DNA from 3 places in the Microcoleus sp. N9_A1 genome. Region 2 is predicted to be linked to each of the others. Evidence: riboswitches for the same ligand, from Rfam matches in the RefSeq annotation. Region 2 holds a riboswitch; each other region holds the start of a gene.
What was found. Region 2 has a riboswitch for cobalamin ahead of QUA58_RS01165 (energy-coupling factor ABC transporter permease). Riboswitches for the same ligand answer to the same signal wherever they lie in the genome.

Region 1: another riboswitch for cobalamin. It lies ahead of metE (5-methyltetrahydropteroyltriglutamate--homocysteine S-methyltransferase); the one in region 2 lies ahead of QUA58_RS01165 (energy-coupling factor ABC transporter permease).
Region 3: another riboswitch for cobalamin. It lies ahead of QUA58_RS02685 (DUF1636 domain-containing protein); the one in region 2 lies ahead of QUA58_RS01165 (energy-coupling factor ABC transporter permease).

Annotation. Positions count from the first base shown of each region.
Region 1 is NZ_JAUBRI010000004.1:166,274-171,317, forward strand. Features, by position in the region: gene QUA58_RS03270 (ABC transporter ATP-binding protein) at 298-1,083, opposite strand; gene QUA58_RS03275 (iron ABC transporter permease) at 1,225-2,223, opposite strand; cobalamin riboswitch at 2,420-2,566, shown strand; gene metE (5-methyltetrahydropteroyltriglutamate--homocysteine S-methyltransferase) at 2,954-5,044, shown strand, end outside.
Region 2 is NZ_JAUBRI010000002.1:61,468-66,511, reverse strand. Features, by position in the region: gene QUA58_RS01180 (FAD-dependent oxidoreductase) at 1-938, opposite strand, end outside; gene QUA58_RS01175 (hypothetical protein) at 948-1,187, opposite strand; partial or broken gene QUA58_RS01170 (Uma2 family endonuclease) at 1,187-1,948, opposite strand; cobalamin riboswitch at 2,207-2,353, shown strand; gene QUA58_RS01165 (energy-coupling factor ABC transporter permease) at 2,415-3,134, shown strand; gene QUA58_RS01160 (energy-coupling factor ABC transporter substrate-binding protein) at 3,139-3,471, shown strand; gene cbiQ (cobalt ECF transporter T component CbiQ) at 3,468-4,274, shown strand; gene QUA58_RS01150 (DUF2207 domain-containing protein) at 4,648-5,044, shown strand, end outside.
Region 3 is NZ_JAUBRI010000004.1:41,507-46,550, reverse strand. Features, by position in the region: gene cobW (cobalamin biosynthesis protein CobW) at 163-1,197, opposite strand; gene QUA58_RS02685 (DUF1636 domain-containing protein) at 1,587-1,997, opposite strand; cobalamin riboswitch at 2,020-2,166, opposite strand; gene QUA58_RS02680 (serine/threonine-protein kinase) at 2,301-4,343, shown strand; gene QUA58_RS02675 (protein kinase domain-containing protein) at 4,664-5,044, shown strand, end outside.

The DNA of each region.
Region 1 (5,044 bases), on a different contig from region 2:
TACCGATGCAACCGGAAACGATCGGATGGGAAGTTCGATCGCACTTTAGCGCTTAATGATTTAAATATCAATAGTTTACGGTAGATTTTGTATAAAAAACCGCCTTTCTTGCCTGCACTCGGATTTTTTAAGTATCTCTTAAGTTTTATTCTACCCTTTAGAACCACTACTAGGCAATAGTTTAAAGCCTGTGGCACTCAGTATAGAATAGCGGATTGGGGCAATAAGTTAATAGAAATAATTCTGAATAAGTTTGGAACTTAGTGCGAGGAAAAGGTTATACTTATCATAAAAGTATTAAGTGTGAAGAGTGGGAGCGATCGCACAAATCTGCAAGCCTACAGAAGTTTCTAAAATGATAGCTTCTACGCCAAAAATTTTAGCTAAATTATTAGGAGTTAAAACTTCTGCGGGAGTTCCTACACAAAAAAGTTCCCCTTTATTTAACATGGCAATCCGCGAACTGTACCTAGCCGCTAAATTAATTTCATGCAGCACCGTAATAATCGTCAATTTTTGTTCTAGATTTAGTTGGTTAAGCAGCTCTAACAATTGCAACTGATAGCAAATATCTAAATAAGTAGTAGGCTCATCTAATAGCAAAACTTGCGGATTTTGAGCCAAAGCTAAGGCGAGGAACGCGCGCTGGCGTTCGCCTCCTGAGAGTTGTTCGACAGGGCGATCGCGAAATTCCTCAATCCCAGTTTGAGCGATCGCAACTTCCACCTTTTCCGCATCTTCCTTGCTCAATTCCCACTGCCACCAACCCTGATGAGGAGAACGCCCCAAACTAACTAATTGCCTTACCGTCAAACCTTCCGGTACTGTTTGCTGCTGCGGCAAAATCGCTAATTTTTGAGCGACAACAGCCGCAGGTTGAGTATGAATAGCCTTGCCATCAAGCAACACACTTCCTTGCTGCGGAGTTAGGATGCGGCTAACTAACTTCAAGAAAGTAGACTTACCAGAACCGTTGGCACCGATGAGACTCAACCACTCACCAGGTTGCAAAGATAAAGTGATGTTGTGGGCGATCGCAACTTCGCCGTAACCCCCAGTTAAATTTTGAATTTGTAAAGACATTATATTTTATTATTGGTTATTGGTAATCGGTAATCGGTAATCGGTAATTAATTTTGCGTCTTCCTTCTTCCCTCTTCCTTCTTCCTTCTTCCTTCTTCCCTCTTCCTTCTTCCCTCTTCCTTCTTCCTTCTTCCTTCTTTCCTACTGACTAGAACGCCGATAAAGCAGCCAGACAAACAGCGGAGAACCCAACAAAGCCGTAACCGTACCCACAGGCAATTCTACCGCACCCAAACGAGCCAAAAAATCCGCAAAAGTCAACACCCAAGCACCGCCGATCGCACTCAGCGGCAACACAAACCGATAATCATTACCAACCAACAAACGCACCCCGTGAGGCACAACCAATCCCACAAAACCAATTAATCCGCCGATGCTGACAGCACTCGCAGCTAGCAAAGTAGCAACACCCCCAATCAACAAGCGCGATCGTACCAGCGAAACCCCCAAACCAACAGCTAAATCGTCGCCCAAAGCCAGCAAATTTATCGATCGCCCCAAAAAACATCCTAACAGCAAAGCAGCCAAAATATAAGGTGCAGCAACCTGCAAATCTGACCAACCGCGACCGTTCAAACTGCCGATCAACCAATTCAAAGCAGCTTGCAAGCGGCTGTCTTCAGCTAACAGCAGCAGTGTAGTTTGTATTGCCCCAAACAGAGAACTCACAGCCACACCAGCTAAAACTAAACGTTCAACAGAAATCCCCGTTTTAGTTTTTCCCAAAAAGTAGACCAGCATCGAAGTTAAAATAGCACCTATCCAAGCCGCCAAAGGCACCCAAGTTTGAAATATTCCCAAAGTCAGCATGGTAATCGCAACCAACCCTGCACCAGCCGAAATTCCTAATACAAAAGGATCGGCTAAACCGTTGCGGAGCAAACCTTGCAGCAAAGCCCCCGACATTCCCAAAGCCCCACCAACTGTCAGCGCTGCCCCAACTCTGGGCAAACGCAATTCCCAGAAAATAGTCTGATTGACAGCATCGCCTCGGTGCAGAAATGCTTGCCACAATTGATCGGTACTCATCGGTACCGCACCAAAAGAAAGCGAAAGAGCGATGGTTAACAGCAAACCCAATCCTAAGAATATAACTGCCTGAAAAACTCGATATTTTAGCCAGATTTTTTGCAAATTCACTAGATTACACCACTTGAATTTAAAAAATAAAGTGCGATATGTCCTCCGTTTAGATTTGCGGAACGATCGAACTCGTTAACTACAATAACCCATTTACCAGAAGGCGGCGACCGTGGGAGCAGATGAACAGCCGACGATCGAAAAACTCTACATATCGCGCTATTTGTCTGAGGGGTTGCAAATTTTCAGAAATGTGGTATTGTCAGAAGTAATCGGTTCTGGTGGAGATCACCCACTAGAGGAAACGGGGAAAGTCCGGTGCGAACCCGGCGCTGTCCCGCAACTGTGATGAAGCGTACAATCGTTTCTTAGTCAGGATGCCCGCCGATTGTATCGTTTCATTTAACCCATCTGCGAGGTACGGATGTATTCAGCATTTTGTTTTCAATTCGATTCTCTTTCAGAGACGCTGCGCGATCGGCGATTATACTCCTTAACCCGTGAGAAACCTGTGGTGGAATTGGTTTCTAGGGCGAGATAGCAAGTTTGAAAAACTAACATGAACAGCATTATCTAGTTTCAGATGCAAGGAATCTTGCTGGGCCTTTGCCTGCTGTAATTTCTAACAGCTTTTTTATAGCTTTGTTGGAAATTCAGATGCTTTTGCCTTTGATGCGCCTTGCAATCTAATGGCATTGCTGTCGGAAATTCGGCATCGGATACCTCTTGGTTTCCGACAGAGTTTCTATTGACTGATGAATCAATTGACAACCCCAAATTAGGAGCAATTATGTCAATTTTAACGGCAACTCTTGGATATCCCCGCATTGGTAAAAACCGTGAAGTCAAGAAAGCTTTGGAAGGTTTTTGGAGTGGCAAATTAGAGGCAAATACTTTACTGTCTACTGTTCAAACTGTAGAAATAGAAAACTGGAAAACACAGCTACAGACAGGCATCGATCGCATCGGTGTAGGCGATACTACACTCTACGATCACGTGCTTGACTGGACAATTCGTTTAGGTCTAATTCCCAAACGCTTTCAGGGGTTATCAGGACTCGATCGATACTTTGCAATGGCACGGGGCAAAGAAGGAATTCCGGCCCTAGAGATGACCAAATGGTTTGATAGCAACTATCACTACCTCGTGCCTGAAATTCCAACCCAACTGCAACCAGCAGATTTCAGCGATTTTCTGGAGACGGTGCAGCGGGCAAAAGCGACGTTAGGGGAGCGGGCAGTGCCGATCGTTCTTGGCCCCTGTACGCTACTGCGGTTGAGTCGGTTAGATGGCGCAATGGAAGATTCTCTAGCGCAATTGCTGCCGCGCTACATCGAACTCTTGACGCAATTAAAAGCCCTTGGGGTTGCCGAAGTGCAGATACATGAACCTGCCTTAGTTCTGGGAGATGCAAACAACTTCAAAGCACACTATCAAACTGCTTATCAAGCCTTTGCTAAAGTCGATTTACCGCTGCATCTTGTCACTTACTTTGATGACTTGGGTGAAGCTTATTCTTGGGTGATGGCATTGCCTGTTACCGCGATTAGTTTAGACTTCACTCGCGGACGCAATTTAGATTTACTCAAGCAATATGGATTTCCCCCAGATAAGCATCTGGGCGTTGGCATTGTGGATGCCCGCAACATCTGGCAAATCCGTCCAGAACAATTGCTGCCAGTGCTGCAAGACATTCAAAGAATTACGCCTAATATCGTCATTCAGCCGTCGGCATCATTGCAGTTTGTTCCCTACGATGCCAAACGGGAAACAAAGTTGCCAGAACCTCTCCGCAATGTGTTGAGTTTTGCAGAACAAAAACTGCAAGCGGTGAAGTTTTTGGCACGCAGTTTAACAGGAGAAGAAACTGAGAGCGATCGCGCCAAGATTACCGATGCCTGGACAAAATTCGAGCAATTTAGTCCAGCCAATCCTGCCGTGCAGTCACGCATGAAAAGCATTACGACAAATGACTTTCTACGGGAATTATCCTACGGTTTGCGGCTGTCAAAACAGATTTCTCTGCCCATTTTTCCCACCACAACGATCGGCTCATTTCCTCAAACATCAGAAGTGCGACAACTGCGAGTACGGTATAAAAAGGGTGAATTGAGTCAGCCAGAGTATGAAGCAGCTATTGATGCTGAGATTGCCAACAGCATTAAACTCCAAGAAGAAATTGGGCTGGATGTGCTAGTGCATGGCGAATTTGAACGCACCGATATGGTGGAATACTTTGGACAACAGTTAGATGGATTTGCCTTCACGCAAAATGGCTGGGTGCAAAGCTATGGCAGTCGGTACGTGCGTCCGCCGATTATTTACGGTGATGTCGTTCGTACTGCCCCAATGACTGTACGCGAGTTTAAAGTAGCGCAATCATTGACGCAAAAACCAGTTAAAGGAATGCTAACAGCTCCCGTAACAATTTTAAATTGGTCATATCCGCGCACCGATATTTCACGACAGGAACAAGCGTTTCAAATTGCGCTGGCATTGCGCGATGAAGTGGCAGATTTAGAAGCAGCAGGAGCGAGGGTAATTCAAGTAGATGAACCCGCATTACGCGAAGGTTTACCTCTGAAGCTAGAGCGCTGGAGTGAATACCTGTCTTGGGCAGTAGATGCGTTTCGTTTGGCAACCGCAGTCGCTCATCCCCAGACTCAAATTCACACGCATATGTGCTACTGCGAATTCGGCGACATTATCAAAGACATTGAACGGTTAGATGCCGATGTGATTTCGATTGAAAATAGTCGCAGCAACAACCAAACGCTGCATGAAATCATCGCTGCAGGCTACACCTATCAAGTGGGTAACGGCGTGTATGACATCCACAGTCCAGTAGTGCCAACAACAGAACAGATTTTGCAGCAGTTG
Region 2 (5,044 bases):
GCTTCGCTGGCGGTGACGGCAAATAAAAGCGCATTCCACGAAAGTCTTTCATTTGGAAGTATTGCTATATTTCCCAGATCTAAAATCATGCCAGTTTCAGGAAAAGATAGCTTTCTTCCTCTAAAGGAGTGGTAAGCTACAGACAGAGTCGGCGATCGAACATCCATGTAATCGCTTCCCGCCCACAGAGTTTTGAGATTGCCTCTAGTGTCGATCATTTCCAGGCGTAGTTTTTCTGCTAGTTGGGCATCCTTGCCGGCAGCGTGCAGCAAAAAATTTTGAGCCTCTGAATCGGCAAGGTTTGTGAAGCGGTTTAGATAAATGTAATCGAATTCTTTCAGTGCTCTTGCACTGAGTCCTTGAGTTTCAAAAACGAGGGTGACTGGAAGTTCTGAGTTAGGCAGACCGAATGTTTCAAATCCCTGCAACTTTCTCACGCCGGCAGCTTGAGCTAATTCGGCATTGACAGTGGCATCAATAAATTGCTTGCCGGCATAAACTGTGCCTTTTGATGTGGTTATACTGGCAATTTTTTGACCTTCTTTATTGACTGATTGAATTTCTACTTTGCTGAGGATATCGACTCCAGCTTGTAACAGCATTTCTTTCAGGGCTGCACTGGCTTTGCCGGAATCAAGTGCAATTGTCGTAACACCGGATTTTTGCAGGAATTCTTTATAGATTGCCGGCGGTGAACCAAAGGTATCTAAATTTAAAGATTGTTTAAGTTCTTGACTAATCTGACTTCTATCTAAATAAGCAAGGCCGCCTCTTACCAAATGCCCGCCAATTCCTTCTTGCAAGCTTCCTTTAGACATCAGCAGAACTCGCGGATAACGCTTTGTCCGGCGACGATATTCTCTGGCGGCCGAGATAACAGCTAGAACTCCTGGAACTTCATCACCAAAACAGATGACATCGTAATAACGCAGATCCATGACCATTATTTAATAACCTCTCCTGATTTTCATGTTTTCGAGCTGGATCTCAATGTTTGCCGTCAAACTCTCTGTTTTTCCCAAATCTAGCTCTATCTTTCCTGATTTTTGCGATAAATATTCACATATTTCTGGACGCAGAAACCGGGTTTGTTCCCGAAAATTCTCTGTTGAGGGCGATCGATCGGGCGTTGAAAAACCCGGTTTCTGAGCGTCAAGACTGTGTAAGTATTGTGTCTTTACTGCCATCAGCTCAGATTCTCAGGATCAATCCCCAACTCCCGCAATCGCTGAGCTAATCGATCGGAACGTTCAGCTAATCGATCGGCGCGCTGCGATTCCTGTTGGGCGCGCTGCGATGCTTGTTCGGCGCGCTGCGATTCCTGTTGGATACGTTCTGCTGATTGTTTTACCTGTTCTTCAGGTGTCAGATAGCGTTTTCCATCGGCATCGTACCAATACAACCACTCCCTTGCTACCCCAGAATAGTTTCCCCTTTCACAACCAATTCCCAAACCTATTTCTGGCATCCAAATTGGATTTCCTGACTGTAACTCGTACTTTCCATTGACTAGCTTGTGTACTTCCAAATGAGGTTTTCGACGGCGGCGGGAAGAATAAATGACGTAATAAAGTATGCCTAAATCTTGATAAATCTCCAATTTTGTGCTGTATTCCTTGCGATAAGTTGGGGAAACAACTTCTAGCACGAAAAGTGGCATGACATTTTCATCCCACAGCACGTAACTGGGACGCAATTCTTCGTCGTAAAACCGTTCTACTCCTAAACTTAAGAAAGCATCTGGGACAATGGCAGGTTTATCTGGGTGATAATAGATACCCATATCTATGCCAAAAAACCAGTCCATGCGTTCTGCCCAAAGTATCAGCAAGGTTGCTTTTAACAACCCCGGTATTAGTTATTGCAGTTCGTTATCCACAGGCGTTTCATCCGAATCTGGTAGTTCGTCGGCTGAGGGCAAGTTCCTCGGCAAGTTGTACTTTAACATTGCGGCTTTCCTCAAAACTTACTTAAGATTATAGCCTTTCTCTGTTTGGTGATATTTACCTGGTAATGGGTAATTGGTAATTGGTAAATATTATTTATTGAACGAACCGCGAAGACGCTTTAGGCGAAGTCGCGCGTCAGCGCTAGGACGCGAAGGAGAAGCAGAGAAGAAAAGAGAATAGAACGATGATAGGTAATTTTAATTTACTGAAGTTGAATAATTTTTGTGAAATTTGGGATCGGACTGGCGCGATCGACTATACTAAGCTAATCATTCGGTTCTAATGGGGAGCAGCCATTAGAGGAAAGGGGGAAAGTTCGGTGCAAGTCCGGCGCTGTCCCGCAACTGTAATGAAAGCGATGTCGCTTTCTGAGTCAGGATGCCCGCCGATGTGTTTGTTTACATAGTCTCATCTGCGAGGTTCAGCGTGAAGGCCAGAAATCGGAAATTAGTCAGCCTGGGATTGATGGCTGGCTTGAGTTGTTATATTGTCCTAGCATCGGCAACGCCTGCCGCAGCTATGCACATTTCGGAAGGTTTTTTGCCGGTGCAATGGGCGGCGTTTTGGTGGATAGTGGCGTTACCTTTTTTTATAGTCGGTTTGCGATCGATCGCCCGCATTACCAAAGAACACCCGGAACTTAAATTACTGTTAGCTTTAGCAGGCGCATTTACTTTTGTGCTTTCTGCTTTGAAAATTCCTTCGGTAACGGGGAGTTGTTCTCACCCGACGGGTACTGGTTTGGGTGCGATTTTGTTCGGCCCTTCGGTGATGGCTGTACTCGGCGCTTTAGTGCTGCTTTTTCAAGCAATTTTGTTAGCCCACGGCGGCTTGACAACCCTGGGAGCAAATATGTTTTCGATGGCGATTGTCGGGCCGTTTGCTGCATATTTTATCTATCATTTGCTGATGCGAACTGGCAAGCAGCGGGCGGCAATTTTTTGTGCTGCGGCTTTGGCGGATTTGCTGACTTATGTGGTGACTTCCATTCAATTAGCGTTAGCTTTCCCCGCAGCAAGCGGCGGTTTTGTAGCTTCGTTTATCAAGTTTGCTAGCATCTTTGCAATTACTCAAGTTCCTCTGGCTATTAGTGAGGGATTGCTGACTTTATTGGTTTGGAATTGGCTGCATTCCTACGGGAAGCCGGAGTTGGAAACTTTGAATTTATTGAGACAGGAGTCATAAAGTCATGAGTCAGAAAAATACAAGAAATCACCAATCTACTGCGCGAGAAAATTGGATTTTGGTTGCTGCTGTGGTTGCTCTTGCTGTTCTTCCTCTAGTATTTGTCCGAGGTGAATACGGCGGTGCTGATGGGGAAGCCCAAAAGGCAATTACCGAAATTCAACCGGGCTATGAACCTTGGTTCAATCACTTCTTTGAACCTGCTAGCGGCGAAATTGAAAGTTTGCTGTTTGCAACTCAAGCTGCATTGGGGGCTGGCGTAATTGGCTACGCGATCGGGTTATATAAAGGCCGATCGCAATCTCGACAAAATTCCGATCGCAAAACCTTGGAATGAACCATCAGATTGATAGTCTGGCTTATACAAATAGGTTGCGCGGTTTGCCGCCAGCTCACAAACTATCATTTGCGATCGCCCTTTTAATCCTGTCTCTAGTTTCCCATGCAGCGGTGCAGTTGTCGATCGCCCTCTGGTTGACAATCTGGATCGTCGTTTATGCAGGAATTCCGGCGAAACTCTATCTGCGGTTGCTGTCGGTACCGCTGGTGTTTTTGCTGACGAGTTTGCCTGCTTTGGCGATGGGTGCCGTTGCGGGCGATCGAATCCCGGAAATTCAGTGGGATATTTGGCAAGGTTGGGGAATTAGCACCGGCACTTTTTATCTCTATGCGAGCCGCACTGGGATATACCAAGTGAGCTTGCTGTTTGCCCGCGCCTTCGCATCCACAAGCTGTATGTATTTCATCCTGTTGACGGTGCCATTTACCGAAATCTTGCAGATTCTGAGACAATTACGCTGTCCAGAGTTAGTCACAGAACTGCTATTACTAATGTACCGCTTTATTTTTAGCTTATTGGCGATCGCCGACGAACTTTGGACAGCACAAAACTCCCGCTGCGGCTACCGCACTTGGAAGCGGGGAATGCACAGTTTAGGCATTTTAATCGGTCAATTGCTGCTGCGAACTTTAGAAAATTACCGTCAAGTTTCCCTGACTTTAGCCTCGCGCGGCTTCAACGGAGAACTCCGCGTTTGGAATTCCTACCCTTACAAACCATCGCGCAGATATACATTTGAAGCCGTGTTTGGCTGCACGGTTTTAACCCTGTTAAGTATTGTCAGGATACCGGGCGGTTGAAACCGCGTTTGTACAGAATCGGCGGTTAAAACCGCGTCTATACAGACAAAACCTGCCTCCGCAGGTTGAAGAATCGGCGGTTAAAACCGCGTCTATACAGACAAAACCTGCCTCCGCAGGTTGAAGAATCGGCGGTTGAAACCATCTTATTTTCTTCAGTCCGCGGAGGCGGACATTGTTTGTGTAGACGCGGTTTCAACCGCCGTCTCATCTCGGACATTGTTTGTGTAGACGCGGTTTCAACCGCCGTCTCATCTTTGTGACAAAACCATAATATGACTTTTATGAACTAAATTAATGAACTTTATGAATTGACCTTACTAGAAACCTATTGAATAATAGCAATCAATAGCTACTCAGTAGGAATTATATTATGAATAAACGACCTCTCAAAAAAATACTTTATTTCCTCACCACATTATTCACCATATTTCTGGTCACAGTCACTCATGTAGCCGCCCAAGAACTACCATTCTACTGGGAGAATATCAACGTCTTAATCGACGTTCAGACCAACGGAGATATGTTAGTCACCGAAACCCAAAAATATGTATTCACAGCCGACTACAACACTGAACGATATCGCTATATTTCTTTAGATAAGGTCGATGAAATTAAAGATGTGATCGTCGCTGAAAATAATCAAATAATTCCTAGTAGCACTGGGATTGAAAACAATCAATTTTGGATTCGCTGGCAACATGAATTAAAACCGCCAGACTCACATACTTTTGTGATCAAATATCGTGTTGTAGGTGGATTGCAGTTAG
Region 3 (5,044 bases), on a different contig from region 2:
CAATGATAACCATTATCGCTATTTTACACCAGACCTGCTGGGAGTGACCACAATATTAAATAATGTTAATAAATTGTTCGTCAGAGCTTGTAGGGGCGAGTTTTACCAATAATATTTGCTGCAATTCAAAATATCGATAAACCCGCCCCTCTCAGATGACAATTAGTTGTTAATTATAGCTGCAATTCGATCGCGCTCCAACTCTCTACCAATAATCACCAGCTTGGTTTGGCGGAGTTCCGAAGGTTGCCAAGGGCGATCGTAAAAATATTCTATGCGCTCCCCGACACCTTGCAACACCATCCTCATCGGTTTCTTGGGAACCGCCACAAACCCTTTAATCCGATAGATTTCCTCCTGCTGCATCAAGGATTGCAGTTTTTTCACCAAAGCTTCAGGTTCAAACTCGCGATCGGCAATAAAGAAAGTCGAGTTAATATCATCATCGTGTTCATGTTCCTCTTCCGTGTCGTGGTGACTCGGACGAGACTCCAAATCATCCTCAACCGCCGCATTAAATCCCATTAGCACATCAGGGTTAATTTCGCCACCCTTGCAAGGCACAATTTTCACACTCGGACGCAACTCTTGCTGCAACCAGGTTTGAACTTTCTGTTGAGTTTCTTCGTTTACGCGATCGACCTTCGTTAAAAGTACCATATCGGCACAGGCTAACTGGTCTTCAAACAATTCCTCGATCGGAGTTTCGTGATCTAAACTATCATCAGCTTGTCGCTGTGCCATCAAAGCATCGATATCACCGACAAAACTACCGCTAGCAATAGCTTCGCAATCGACAACAGCAACAACACCGTCTACTGTAGCACCGGTGCGAATTTCCGGCCAGCGAAAAGCTTGAATTAAAGGTTTAGGAAGTGCGAGGCCAGAAGTCTCAATTAAAATACAATCAATTTGTTCTCTGCGCTTCAACAATTTCTGCATAGTCGGCAAGAATTCCTCTTGAACAGTGCAGCAAAGACAACCATTTGTTAGTTCTACAATATTGCTGCTGACATTTTCTTCTTCGTCGCAAACTTGGCAATCGCGCAGCAGTTCTCCGTCAATTCCGATTTCGCCAAATTCGTTAACCAGAACAGCAATGCGGCGACCTTGATTATTTTGCAATAAGTGGCGAATTAAGGTAGTTTTGCCGCTACCAAGAAAACCAGTGATGACAGTAACAGGAATTTTGTGCATTGATAATTTTGTGCTTATTTGGTGATGGGACATCTCGTTCCCAGGCTCTGCCTGGGAATGCTAATCTAGAGGCTCTGCCTCGCTGGAATAAAGGAGCGCTTTTAATACGAGGCAGAGCCTCTGCATATGTGTTACCAGACCGAGATCGTAGGTGACAACTTAAGACTGAAATCTACAATAAAAGTCGCTTTTAAGCGAAGTCTAGATCCCCCTAAATCCCCCTTAAGAAGGGGGACTTTGAGAATATTTCTTGTCCCCCCCTTAGTAGGGGCGGTGCCCCCGTGCCCGCCCTTGGTTAGGGGGGATCTAGATTTCGATAAAAACAAGAGAGACGATCGGTTTGACGTTAAGTAGTCACCAATGGGCAGAGCATGGTAACGAGAAAGGCTCTAATTTGCCAGCGGTGGAATCTTTGCTAAAACACCTTTTTTCAGAGCTGGAGGACGCTCAGACCACGGCAACAAACCGTCCGGTTTGGCATAGTATTGACCCGCGCATTCGAGTACCGCCGCGACGCTTTCCGACTCATTTGCTGGTAAATCGCCAAACAGATAAGTGTACTTTCCAACAGCAGCAAAAGACACCGCACAAGAGTGACTGCAAGCACTCATGCACTCAACCTCTTGAATCTCAAACTTATCAGAAAACTCCCAATCTTTAGCGAGTTTCGATAAGTCTTCCATAAATTGTTGACCGCCGCTTTTACCTTCGCGCTTGCCGTTTTTCCAAACACTAGCGCAAGCAGTGCAAACAAACAGACTGTGCTTTGTGCGTACAGCCGTGTTAATTCCATCCATCATCCGTACCTCGCAGATGCGTTCAAAAGTGAGTTAGATATCGGCGGGCATTCTGACTTGAGAAACCACAACGGTTTCATTACAGTTGCGGGACAGCGCCGGACTTGCACCGAACTTTCCCCGTTTCCTCTAGCGGCTGCTCCTCGCTAGAACCGATCGCGAAGTCACATCATACCGCACTTGCCGCCTTTTTTCAAAAAAGTTATGTTTGTAAGAGCGATCGTTTCGTTCGTAGTAAGGACTTTAGTCCTTATAAGATAACGGCTTCAGGACTTTAGTCCTTACTACCAACCATAGTAATTACCTATGAACGCTTTTCCAGACTTTTCCAAACATGGCTATCAAATAAGTCGCGAACTCGGATACAACAGTTTGGGCGGCCGCGTCACCTATCTTGGCACAAAAATTAACACAAAAAAATCCGTTGTAATTAAGCAATTTCAATTTGCCCAATTAGGTGCTAGCTGGGCAGAATACGAAGCTTACGAACAAGAAATTAAAGTTTTGCAAAATCTGGATTTTCCGGGCATTCCCCGCTATCTCGATTCTTTTCAAACTGACAGCGGTTTCTGCATGGTGCAGGAATACAAAAATGCCGAATCTGCTGTCGCGCGGACTTTTTCCCCGCCGGATATCAAGCAAATTGCGATCGCAACTTTAGAGATTTTAGTTAACCTGCAATCTCAGAAACCGCCGATAATTCACCGCGACATTAAGCCAGAAAACTTGTTAATAGATGACGAACTAAATGTTTATTTAGTAGACTTCGGTTTTGCTCGGCTAGGAGGTGGAAATATCGCCGCCAGCAGCGTCGTCAAAGGCACGATGGGATTCATGCCGCCGGAACAAATGTTCAACCGAAAATTAACAAAAGCCTCCGACCTTTACGGCTTGGGGATAACGCTGATTTGCTTGTTAACTGGTACGAAATCCGCGGATGTCGGTAATTTAGTTGATGCCAATTATGGCATTCATTTCCGGCATTTAGTACCGCCATTGCAGCAGGGTTGGATGAATTGGTTGGAGAGGATGGTAGCGCCGAGATTGCAAGACAGATTTCCATCGGCTGCGGATGCTTTAACTGCGCTAGAATCTTTGGATGTCAGCAGCTTGCCGAAAGTGAGAATTGAGCGCGATCGCCTTCAATTCACAGCTACTGAATATGGAGAAACCTTAACACAAACTATTGCCATTAGCAACCCAATTCCCGATACAATGCTTTGTGGCAGGTGGGAAGTCGCGCCACATCCGAACGATCCGCCCCACACGCCCTACGACCACTCTTGGATCTCCTTTGAACCGCAGGCATTTGAAAGCAATTATATCCAGTGTACAATCGCAGTCGATACGAGCAAATTGCTGGCAAGTCAAACTTACAACCGCCAAATCATCTTGCGCGCTAATTCTGAACCCGAAACTCATACAATAGAATTGCAAGCTACAACAGCCCCGCTGCCCGTACCGCAAAAAACTAATTTTTTGTCAGTATTCAGGCTGATTTTTATGTTCTGTTTAATATTAGCAACTTTTATGTGCTGTTTGCTGTTAACATTTTTCATATTTGACTGGATTGATTATAGTTTCGTCTATCCGGTGGTTGACATCTCTTTGTATTCTGGGACTACTACTATCATGCTTCCCATCTGTTTTACGAGTGGCTTATTGGGATTTTTAGTCGCCGAACTCGCCATTACAGCCCAATCAAACAAATATGATTTTAATTGGTTTCTAGCTTTATGTGGAGGGTTAATAGGATTGATTTTTTTTAATTTTATTAGCAGCATATTAACCAGTATTCTTTTAGATATCGGGAAGGGGACGATCGATAATCAATTAATAAGTTTTGTGTATGCTGGGTCAGTGCTGGTTTCGCTAGCAGTAACTTTACTTGGAGCCTTAATACTAGGAGGAAGGATTACGAATGTTACAATCGAAAATATTACGATAGCAGCAGTTATTATGCTGCTTTTATCATTTTCCTTGTATGCTTCTACCGTTAGAGTCTTCTTGATTCTAGCGCTGGCATCCCTGATTTACAAGATAGTCAATTCGGTATTTAACAAGCAGATTGACGAGCAGATAGCCAGACAAGTTCTTGAAGTAGATGCTACCAAAAGAGCTTTTCTCACTGCCGGATTTTGTATGACTTTGTCAGTAGCATTTCTAAACTATTTAAACTTAAAATCTCACTTAGAATGGGTTGAACCCAGAGAAATATTAGTTGTAGGAGGAACGATAATGACATCTCTAGCCGTCACTGGAATTCCGTTAATTGACTCGATCGTTTTTAAACCAAAAAGAATACTTGCCAACTATCGCAAATCCCGACCAAATTTAATTAAACCGTAAAAACTTGTTCGCAGCAAGGACTTTCAACCTCAATGACTGAAGTCCTTACTAAAAACCTTACCAAACATTAAGAGTCTGCATTCCTGCCTGTTGTTGGCGGATTTTTTCGAGAGTTCGCTTTAAATCCAACTCTTAAAAACCTCGCTATTAACTATCACAACTCTCGACCACTAACTATAGCACTCCTAAATCATTTGTGTAATTATTGTAGGGGCAAACCCCCCGTGGTTGCCCCATAAGGCCGGGGTAGGCACGGGGGCACTACCCCTATATCTTTTTACTCATTTAGGATTCCTAAATCAACTATCAACTATTTACCTATGAATGCTTTTCCTGACTTTTCCAACTACGGCTATCAAATAACCCGCGAACTCGGACACAATCGCGCTGGCGGTAGAGTTACTTATCTCGCTACCGAAATTAATACCAAACGTTCCGTCGCCGTCAAACAATTTCAATTTGCCCAAACAGGCGCTAATTGGGCTCAATATCAAGCGTGCGAACAAGAAATTCGGATTTTGCGAGAACTCGACTATCCTAGCATTCCCCGCTATTTAGATTCCTTCCCCACTGCATCGGGTTTCTGCATGGTGCAAGAATACAAAAATGCCCCTTCCTTGGCAAATTCTAACCGCTGGAAGCCCGAACAAATCAAGCAAATTGCTATCTCTGTTTTAGAAATACTCAAATACCTGCAAAAT